Regions from separate parts of the Streptomyces sp. NPDC098781 genome, predicted to be linked through region 2. Evidence: riboswitches for the same ligand, from Rfam matches in the RefSeq annotation. Region 2 holds a riboswitch; the other holds the start of a gene.

Region 1 (4,410 bases), on a different contig from region 2:
AAAGCCGCATAAAACCCGCACACTTTGGCTACTTCTTGTCGGGCTTGCGGCAGAAATCAAAGCCGGCCGACTCGGAGATCGGCGGCACGTTCCCCAACTGTACCTCGCTCAACCACACAGAATTGCCCCCTCCGCTTCTCTCACGGAGGGGGCAATTCGGTGAACTCTTAGTGACCGGAGTTACCGACGGTAATGATCGGTCATTCGGTCAGCCTCCGGCGACGGCCGGAATGATGGAGACACCGGCACCGTCCGGGGTCGCGGTCTCCAGCCCCTGCTCGAAACGCACGTCGTCGTCATTGACGTAGACATTGACGAACCGGCGCAGCTTCCCCTGGTCGTCCAGCACGCGGGCGGCGATCCCGGTGTGGTTCTTCTCCAGGTCGGCGATGATCTCGCCCAGATTGCCGCCCTCGGCGGCGACCTCGGCCTGGCCGCCGGTGTAGGTGCGCAGGATGGTGGGGATGCGAACGGTCACGCTCATGCGAGGCCAGCCTCTCGGAAGGAGTCCAGGTTCGGGCGGATGGTGGCGGTCAGACCGGTGCCGGCCACCGCGTCGAGGGTCTTCAGACCGTCGCCGGTGTTGAGGACGACGGTGGTCCTGGTGGGGTCGAGGAGGCCATTCTCGATGAGCTTCTTCGTGACGCCCACCGTGACGCCGCCCGCCGTCTCGGCGAAGATGCCCTCGGTCCTGGCGAGGAGCTTGATCGCGTCCACGACCTGCTCGTCGGTGACGTCCTCCACGGAACCACCCGTGCGCCGCGCGATATCGAGGACGTACGGACCGTCGGCCGGGTTGCCGATCGCGAGGGACTTGGCGATGGTGTTCGGCTTCTGCGGGCGGACCACGTCGTGGCCCGCCTTGAAGGCCGTGGACACCGGCGAGCAGCCCTCGGCCTGCGCACCGAAGATCTTGTACGGCTTGTCCTCGACGAGCCCGAGCTTGATCAGCTCCTGGAGCCCCTTGTCGATCTTGGTGAGCTGGGAGCCGGACGCGATCGGGACGACCAGCTGGTCGGGGAGCTGCCAGCCGAGCTGCTCGCAGATCTCGTACGCCAACGTCTTGGAGCCCTCGGCGTAGTAGGGCCGCAGGTTGACGTTGACGAAGCCCCAGCCCTCGCCGGCCGGGTCGCCGATCAGCTCGGAGCAGAATCGGTTCACGTCGTCGTAGTTGCCCTCGATGCCGACGAGCTCGCCGCCGTAGATCGCGGCCATGACGACCTTGCCCTGCTCCAGGTCGTGCGGGATGAACACGCAGGAGCGGAAGCCGGCCCGGGCGGCGGCGGCGCCGACGGCGCCGGCCAGGTTGCCGGTCGAGGAGCAGGACAGGGTGGTGAAGCCGAAGGCGCGCGCGGCCTCCAGGGCCTGGGCGACGACGCGGTCCTTGAAGGAGTGCGTCGGGTTGCCGGAGTCGTCCTTGACGAACAGCTTGCCGACGTCGACGCCGAGCTCGTTCGCCAGGTGGTCGGCCTGGACGAGCTTGGTCCAGCCGGGGTTGATGTTCGGCTTCGTGGCCACGTCCGCCGGGACGGGCAGGAGCGGCGCGTAGCGCCAGATGTTCGCGGGACCCGCCTCGATCCGCTTGCGGAGCTCCTCGGTGTCGTAGGCCGAGAAGTCGTACGCGATCTCCAGCGGGCCGAAACACTCCTCGCACGCGAAGACCGGGCCCAGAGACACCCGGTGGCCGCACTCGCGGCACGACAGCGCGGCGGCGGGACCGAGGTCTACGGTGGAGTCGGTGGTGCTTGCAACAGTCTGCACAGCCATGTGAGGCGAGGCCCTTTCTCCTCATCTTCCTCACGACGCATCTCGCCGTGAGACGGATTTGGCACCTTCCCTAGCCGGGAGCCTCGCGGAGACGATCAGCGGTATCGATCGGCAATGACGATCGACGCTGGTCTACGAGACCGGCTGGAGGGTTGCCGGGGCTTCATCGGGCCGTATCCCTCTGCCCCTCTGGATGAGCGGTATTCGGTTGTGGACGACGGACGGCCTCGGACATGCGATGGTCATCCGCGTTGTTCAAGACTGTAACCGAACGCCAGGACAGTTGAGAGAGCCGTCCGTAACGCGAGACAACCGTGAGGAGCCGCCGACCGTGCTGGAAGAAGTCGAGCGCTGGCTGAGCAGCCGCTCCTGGTCCGTTGCCGACCGCCCCCTGCACCACATCCTGGCCGCAAAGCAGCGCACCGGCCAGTCGGTGTCCGTCGTGCTGCCCGCGCTCAACGAGGAGGAGACGGTCGGCGACATCGTCGCGATCATCACCCATGACCTGATGCGGCAGGTTCCGCTGGTCGACGAGATCGTCGTGGTCGACTCCGGCTCCACCGACCGCACCTCCCAGGTGGCCGCCGCGGCCGGCGCGCGGGTGGTGCACCGGGACGAGATCCTGCCGCGCGTCCCGGCCGTGCCCGGCAAGGGCGAGGTGCTCTGGCGCTCCCTGCTCGTCACGAGCGGGGACATCGTCTGCTTCATCGACGCCGACCTGAAGGACTTCTCCTCCGACTTCGTCTCCGGCATCGTCGGCCCGCTGCTCACCGACCCCGGAGTGGACCTGGTCAAGGCGATGTACGACCGCCCGCTCGGCACCGCGGCCGGACAGGGCGGCCGGGTGACCGAGCTGATGGCCCGCCCGCTGCTGAACATGCACTGGCCGCAGCTGGCCGGGTTCGTCCAGCCGCTCGGCGGCGAGTACGCGGCGCGCAGGTCACTGCTCGAACAGCTCCCCTTCCCGGTCGGGTACGGCGTCGAGCTGGGCATGCTGGTCGACGCCCTGCATCTGGTGGGCCTGGACGCGCTGGCCCAGGTGGACGTGGGTGTGCGCAGACACCGCCACCAGGACGGCCAGGCGCTCGGCCGGATGTCCGCCGCGATCTACCGCACGGCACAACTGAGGCTGGCCCGCGGCCATCTCGTGCGGCCCTCCCTCACCCAGTTCGAACGGGGCGAGGACGGTTTCGAGCCGCGTACGTACTCCGTCGACACGGAGGAACGGCCGCCGATGGTGGAGATCGCCGAGTATGCGACGCGGAAGGTCGCGTAAACGACGGAAACCGGCCGTATACAGGGCGTACAAGTGCCGCCCACTGAGCGGAACCGTACGTTTGAGCGTTTCCGGGCCGGGCTAGGTTGAGGCTTATGGCTTCCACGCAGGGTGCTCCGGGCGCGCAGGACGCTGCCAAGGTGCTGGTCGCGTCGAACCGCGGCCCGGTCTCGTACGAGGTACGCGAAGACGGCTCGCTGCACTCCAAGAGGGGCGGCGGCGGAGTCGTCTCCGGACTGTCCGCCATCGGGCCGGACGCGGGCGCCCTCTGGGTGTGCTCGGCGCTGTCCGACGGGGACCGGGAGGCGGTGCGGCGCGGGGTCGGCGAGGACGGCGTGCTGATGCTGGACGTCCCGGCCGACGTGCACGCGGACGCGTACAACGGCATCGCGAACTCGGTCCTCTGGTTCGTCCACCACATGCTGTATCAGACGCCGCTGGAGCCGGTCTTCGACGCGGAGTTCCGGCGGCAATGGGCGTCGTACGAGACGTTCAACCGCGCCTTCGCTCAGGCGCTGGCCGGGCGGGCGGCGCCGGGGGCCGCGGTTCTGGTGCAGGACTACCACCTCACACTCGTGCCGGGGATGCTCCGCGAACTGCGCCCGGACCTGCGGATCGGCCACTTCTCGCACACGCCGTGGGCCCCGCCGGAGTACTTCCGGATGCTGCCCGACGACATCGCCGGGCAGGTGCTGCGCGGCATGCTCGGCGCGGACCGGCTCGGGTTCCTCACCCGCCGCTGGGCGGACGCGTTCGAGGCGTGCTGCGCGCAGTTCGCCGGCGGGCTCGCCGGGACGCGCATCGGGGTGCACGGCCTGGGCGCGGACGCGGACTTCCTGCGGACGCGCTCGCGTCAGGCCGATGTGGCCGAGCGGATGGCGGCGCTGAAGGACGAGATCGGCGAGGGCCGCAGGACGATCGTCCGGGTCGACCGGACCGAGCTGTCCAAGAACATCGTGCGCGGCATGCTGGCGTACCGGCAGCTGCTCGACGACCACCCCGAGTGGCGCGAGCGGGTGGTGCACGTGGCGTTCGCGTACCCCTCGCGGCAGGACCTCGCGGTGTACCGCGACTACACGGCCGAGGTCCAGCGCCTGGCGGACGACATCAACTCCCGCTATGGAACGCCGGGTTGGACGCCGATCGTGCTCCACGTGAAGGACGACTTCGCCCGCTCGCTGGCGGCCTACCGGCTGGCGGACGTGGCCCTGGTCAACCCCATCCGGGACGGCATGAACCTCGTCGCGAAGGAGGTCCCGGTCGTCTCCGACGAGGGGTGCGCGCTGGTGCTGTCACGGGAGGCGGGGGCCTTCGAGGAACTCGGCGAGGACGCCTACGTCGTCAACCCGTACGACGTGATCGGCACC
Region 2 (4,410 bases):
GACTCCGCCCAGTCCCTGGTCGGCGCGTCGGGGGCGATCTCGGCGGTCCTCGGCGCTCTTCTGTTCCTCTTCCCCGGAGCGCGGGTGACAAGCCTGCTGCCGTTCCTGCTGTTCCTGCCGCTGCGCTTCCCGGCCTGGGTGGTGCTGCCCTTCTGGGTGGCCGTGCAGTGGGTGGCCGCGGGCCGGGCGGCGCCGGGGCCGGGGGTGGCGTATCTGGCGCACCTGGTGGGCTTCGGGCTGGGCTTCGGCTATGCGTGGGCCCGGTTCGGGCGGCCCGCTGCCGCGCCCTCCCCGGGGCCGACCCCCGGACCCCCGGCGGAAGGACCGGGCGGGCCGGGCCGCGAGTAGGGTGAGAGCCCCAGCAATGGCCCCCGAGGGAGAGAACCAGCCGTGATCACCGCGATCGTCCTGATCAAGACCAGCGTGGACCGGATCCCCGAGATCGCGGAACGGATCGCCTCGCTGGAGAGCGTGACCGAGGTCTTCTCCGTCACCGGCACCTACGACCTGATCGCGATGGTGCGGGTGACGGAGCACGAGGACCTGGCCGAGGTCATCCCGGGCCGGATCAGCAAGATCCCCGGCGTCGAGGGGACCGACACGCACGTGGCGTTCCGGACGTACTCCCAGCACGACATCGAGGCCGCGTTCGCCATCGGACTGGACAGCTGACGCGGTGACGCGGTGACGCGGTGACGCCGCCCAGGGTGACGCGTTCTTCATCCTGGGCACATCCCGGCGGCCGGGTGCCGACGACACGACCACCTTCCAGCCGAGGCCGCCCGACGTCGCTCCCTCCCCCACGCCGACGCCGAGCGACGAGGCCGTCTCCCGGCCCCCGGTGACCGACCGGACGGCGTGCGCCGCGTGCCGCCGGACGCCGTGATCGGCCTGATCCGGCTGGTGGTCGCCGACGAGCGTACGGCCACCGCGCCTGGCCGTCGTGGAGATGGCGGCGGTGGCCGGGCTCCCCCTCGTCCCGCACGCCCCGCGCGACCCGGGCGCCACGACGACGTACGGCGTCGGCGAGCCGATCCGCGCCGCGCTGGACACCGGCGTACGGCGGATCCTGATCGGCTGCGGCGACTCCGGTACGTCCGACGGGGGCGCCGGCGCGCTCCCAGACCCTCGGCGCCCGCCGCTGGACGCCGACGGCTTCGAGCTCCCCCCGGCGGAGGCGCGCTGACGCGGCTCGCCCGGATCGGCCAGTCCGGCCCGGCTCCTCCCCCGCTTCGACGTCCTCCGCGACCACCTCGACCTCCACGCCCGGCTCGGGCGCGCTGATCTGGTGGTCACCGCCGAGGGCGCCCTGGACCACCGGACACCCAAGGGCAAGATCCCGGCCTAGGTGGCCCGCCGGGCCGAGGTGTACGGCCGGCCGGGGCTCGCGCCGGCGGGCACGCTGGGCGAGGGCGCGCACGACGTGCCCGGCGTGGACGCGTTCAGCGGATCCTGCCGGCTCCGACGGCCCTCGCGGAGGCCCTGGTGCCGGCCTCCGGACTCCTCGCGGACGCGGCCGGGCCAGCCCTGCGGATGGTCCTGTTGGGCGCCCGGCTATCGGTTCACGCGGAGGTGTCCGGTACGCAACGACCGTCCTCCGTGCGGTAGTTCCACCGGGCGCCGTCCGTGACGAGCTCCTTCACGGCGGTCACGAACCGCTCTACGTGCTCGTCCGGCGTGCCGGCCCCGAAGCTCACCCGGATGGCGTTCAGGGACTTCTCGCCCGGCGCGGCCTCGGGGGCGCCGCACTCGCCCTGGGCCTGCGGGTCGCTGCCGAGCAGCGTCCGGACCAGCGGGTGGGCGCAGAACAGCCCGTCGCGCACGCCGATGCCGTACTCGGCGGAGAGGGCGGCGGCGAAGTGGGAGCTGTTCCAGCCGTCGACGACGAAGGAGATCACACCGACGCGGGGTGCGTCGTCGCCGAAGAGGGAGAGGACGCGGACCTCCGGCACCTCGGCGAGGCCCGCGCGCACCTTCTCGATCAGGTACCGCTCACGGGCGACGAGCGTGTCGAAGCCCGCCTCCGTCAGGGCCTTGCACGCGGAGGCGATGGAGTAGGCGCCGATGACGTTCGGGGAGCCGGCCTCGTGCCGTGCGGCGCTGTCGTGCCACTGGACGTCCACTCCCCCGTCCTCGCGCCGGGTGACCTTGCGGCTGGCGCCGCCGCCCGCGAGATACGGCTCGGCCTCGCGCAGCCAGTCGGCGCGGCCGGCGAGGACGCCGGAGCCGAACGGGGCGTACAGCTTGTGGCCGGAGAAGGCGACCCAGTCGACGTCGAGGTCGCGGACGCTCACCGGGTGGTGCGGGGCGAGTTGGGCGGCGTCGAGGACGATCCGGGCGCCGTGCGCGTGCGCCGCCGCGGCCAGCTCCCGTACGGGCCACAGCTCGCCGGTGACGTTCGAGGCGCCGGTGACGCAGACCAGGGCCGGGCCGTGGGGGTCGCGGTCGGCGAGGGCGCGCTCCAGGGTCTCGACGGCCTCGCGGGGGGTGCGGGGCGCGTTGAGGTAGGTGACCTGGGCGTCGCGCCAGGGCAGCAGGGAGGCGTGGTGCTCGGTCTCGAAGACGAAGACCTGGCAGTCGACCGGGAGGGCGGCGGCGAGGAGGTTCAGCGAGTCGGTGGTGGACCGGGTGAAGATCAGCTGGTCGTCGTCCCGGCAGTCCAGGAACTCGGTGACCGTGCGGCGGGCGTTCTCGAACAGGTCGGTGGAGAGCTGCGAGAGGTACCCGGCACCGCGGTGGACGCTGCCGTAGTACGGCGCGTAGGCGGCGACGTCGTCCCAGACGCGCTGGAGGGCGGGGGCGCTGGCGGCGTAGTCCAGCGCCGCGTAGGTGACCTCGCCGCCCGTGACGAGCGGGACGGTGACATCACCCCCCAGAACGGGCAGCGGGGCACAAATGCCCTGGACGGAGGCAGCAGTGGAGACAGACATGGGAGGGCTCCCGACAGGTGAGGGAAGAATCAAGATTCCGGAACAGGTGAAATGGGTGTGCGGAGGCGGGGCTCGGCGGCCCTATCGCATTCGCTTGCTCACGGAAGACTCCCTCGAACGACCAGGACCCCTGGTTTCGAGAGGGGCCCGCGCTTGCCGTAGACCTCACTGCCTACGGCCTGGTCTTCACCCGGGGCACCCCGCCACGGACGGAGGGTTGCCGGACAGTCGGCCGGGGCCTCATGACTGTCACTCATGACCTGGTCAAGGACGCTACGTCAAATGATCGTCGTCCCGCAACCCATGTCCGGATCGCGGGACGACGTCGATGCGGGCCAGGACCTGTCGTTTGGATCATGCCGGCGTCCAAACGACAGGCCCTACGCGTTGCTCGCGGCCACCCAACGGTCCAGCGTCCGCTTGGCCGCTCCCGAGTCGATCGCCTCCGCGGCCTTCGCCATGCCGAGCCCGATCTGCTCGGCGAGCGGCGCGTCCGTCGGCTCCAGCGCCACCAGGGCCGCCGCCGCGTTCAGCAGGACGGCGTCCCGCACCGGCCCGGTCTCGCCGTTCAACAGGCGCAGTGCCACATCCGCGTTGTACGAGGCGTCCGCGCCCCGCAGCGCCTCCACCGGCACCAGCTCGATGCCGACGTCACGCGGGTCGAAGGACTCCTCGGTCACCTTGCCGTCGCGCACGACCCAGACGCGGGAGGTGGCCGTCGTGGTCAGCTCGTCGAGGCCGTCGTCGCCGCGGAACACCAGCGAGGAGTTGCCGCGCTCGGCGAAGACGCCCGCGACGATCGGTGCCATGCGCGGGTCGGCCACGCCGACCGCCTGGGCCCGCACCTTCGCCGGGTTGGTCAGCGGACCGAGCACATTGAAGGTGGTCCGGATGCCCAACTGCCCGCGCGCGGCGGCCACATGGCGCAGCGACGGATGGAACTTCACCGCGAAGCAGAAGGTGATCCCGGCCTCCTCGGCGACCTGAGCGACCCGTCCGACGGGCAGCTCCAGATTGACGCCGAGCTTCTCCAGCACGTCCGAGGCACCCGACGCCGACGACGCCGCCCGGTTGCCGTGCTTGACGACCTTCGCGCCGGTGCCGGCGATCACGATGGCCGACATGGTGGAGATGTTGACGGTCTTCGCGCCGTCGCCTCCCGTGCCGACGATGTCGACGGTCTGCCCCGGCACCTCGATCACGTTGGCGTGCTCGTACATCGTCCGCACGAGTCCGGTGATCTCCTGCACCGTCTCGCCCTTGGCCCGCAGCGCCACGACGAACCCGGCGATCTGCGCGTCCGTCGCCTCGCCGCGCATGATCAGGTCCATCGCCCACGCGGTGTCGTCGGCGGCCAGGTCCTGACCGTTCAGCAGGCCGTTCAGCAGCAGGGGCCAGGAGCGGCCCGCCGCGGTGTCGCCTCCAGCGGGGGTCACAGCGCTCATAAGCCGCTCCAGGATCAGGCGTCCCGCACTACGGG

Evidence for each region. Region 2 has a riboswitch for S-adenosylmethionine ahead of ACIQWG_RS08250 (aminotransferase class V-fold PLP-dependent enzyme). Riboswitches for the same ligand answer to the same signal wherever they lie in the genome.
Region 1: it holds a riboswitch for S-adenosylmethionine, as region 2 does, so the genes downstream of both, thrC (threonine synthase) here and ACIQWG_RS08250 (aminotransferase class V-fold PLP-dependent enzyme) in region 2, are expected to answer to the same signal.

What each region holds. Positions count from the first base shown of each region.
Region 1 is NZ_JBIWAK010000010.1:270,096-274,505, forward strand. It holds gene ACIQWG_RS34770 (MoaD/ThiS family protein) at 209-484, opposite strand; gene thrC (threonine synthase) at 481-1,767, opposite strand; SAM riboswitch class I at 1,786-1,967, opposite strand; gene ACIQWG_RS34780 (glucosyl-3-phosphoglycerate synthase) at 2,099-3,043, shown strand; gene ACIQWG_RS34785 (trehalose-6-phosphate synthase) at 3,139-4,410, shown strand, end outside.
Region 2 is NZ_JBIWAK010000002.1:473,699-478,108, forward strand. It holds gene ACIQWG_RS08235 (rhomboid family intramembrane serine protease) at 1-348, shown strand, start outside; gene ACIQWG_RS08240 (Lrp/AsnC family transcriptional regulator) at 391-672, shown strand; partial or broken gene ACIQWG_RS08245 (glycerate kinase) at 938-1,608, shown strand; gene ACIQWG_RS08250 (aminotransferase class V-fold PLP-dependent enzyme) at 1,563-2,930, opposite strand; SAM riboswitch class IV at 3,075-3,191, opposite strand; gene trpD (anthranilate phosphoribosyltransferase) at 3,311-4,375, opposite strand.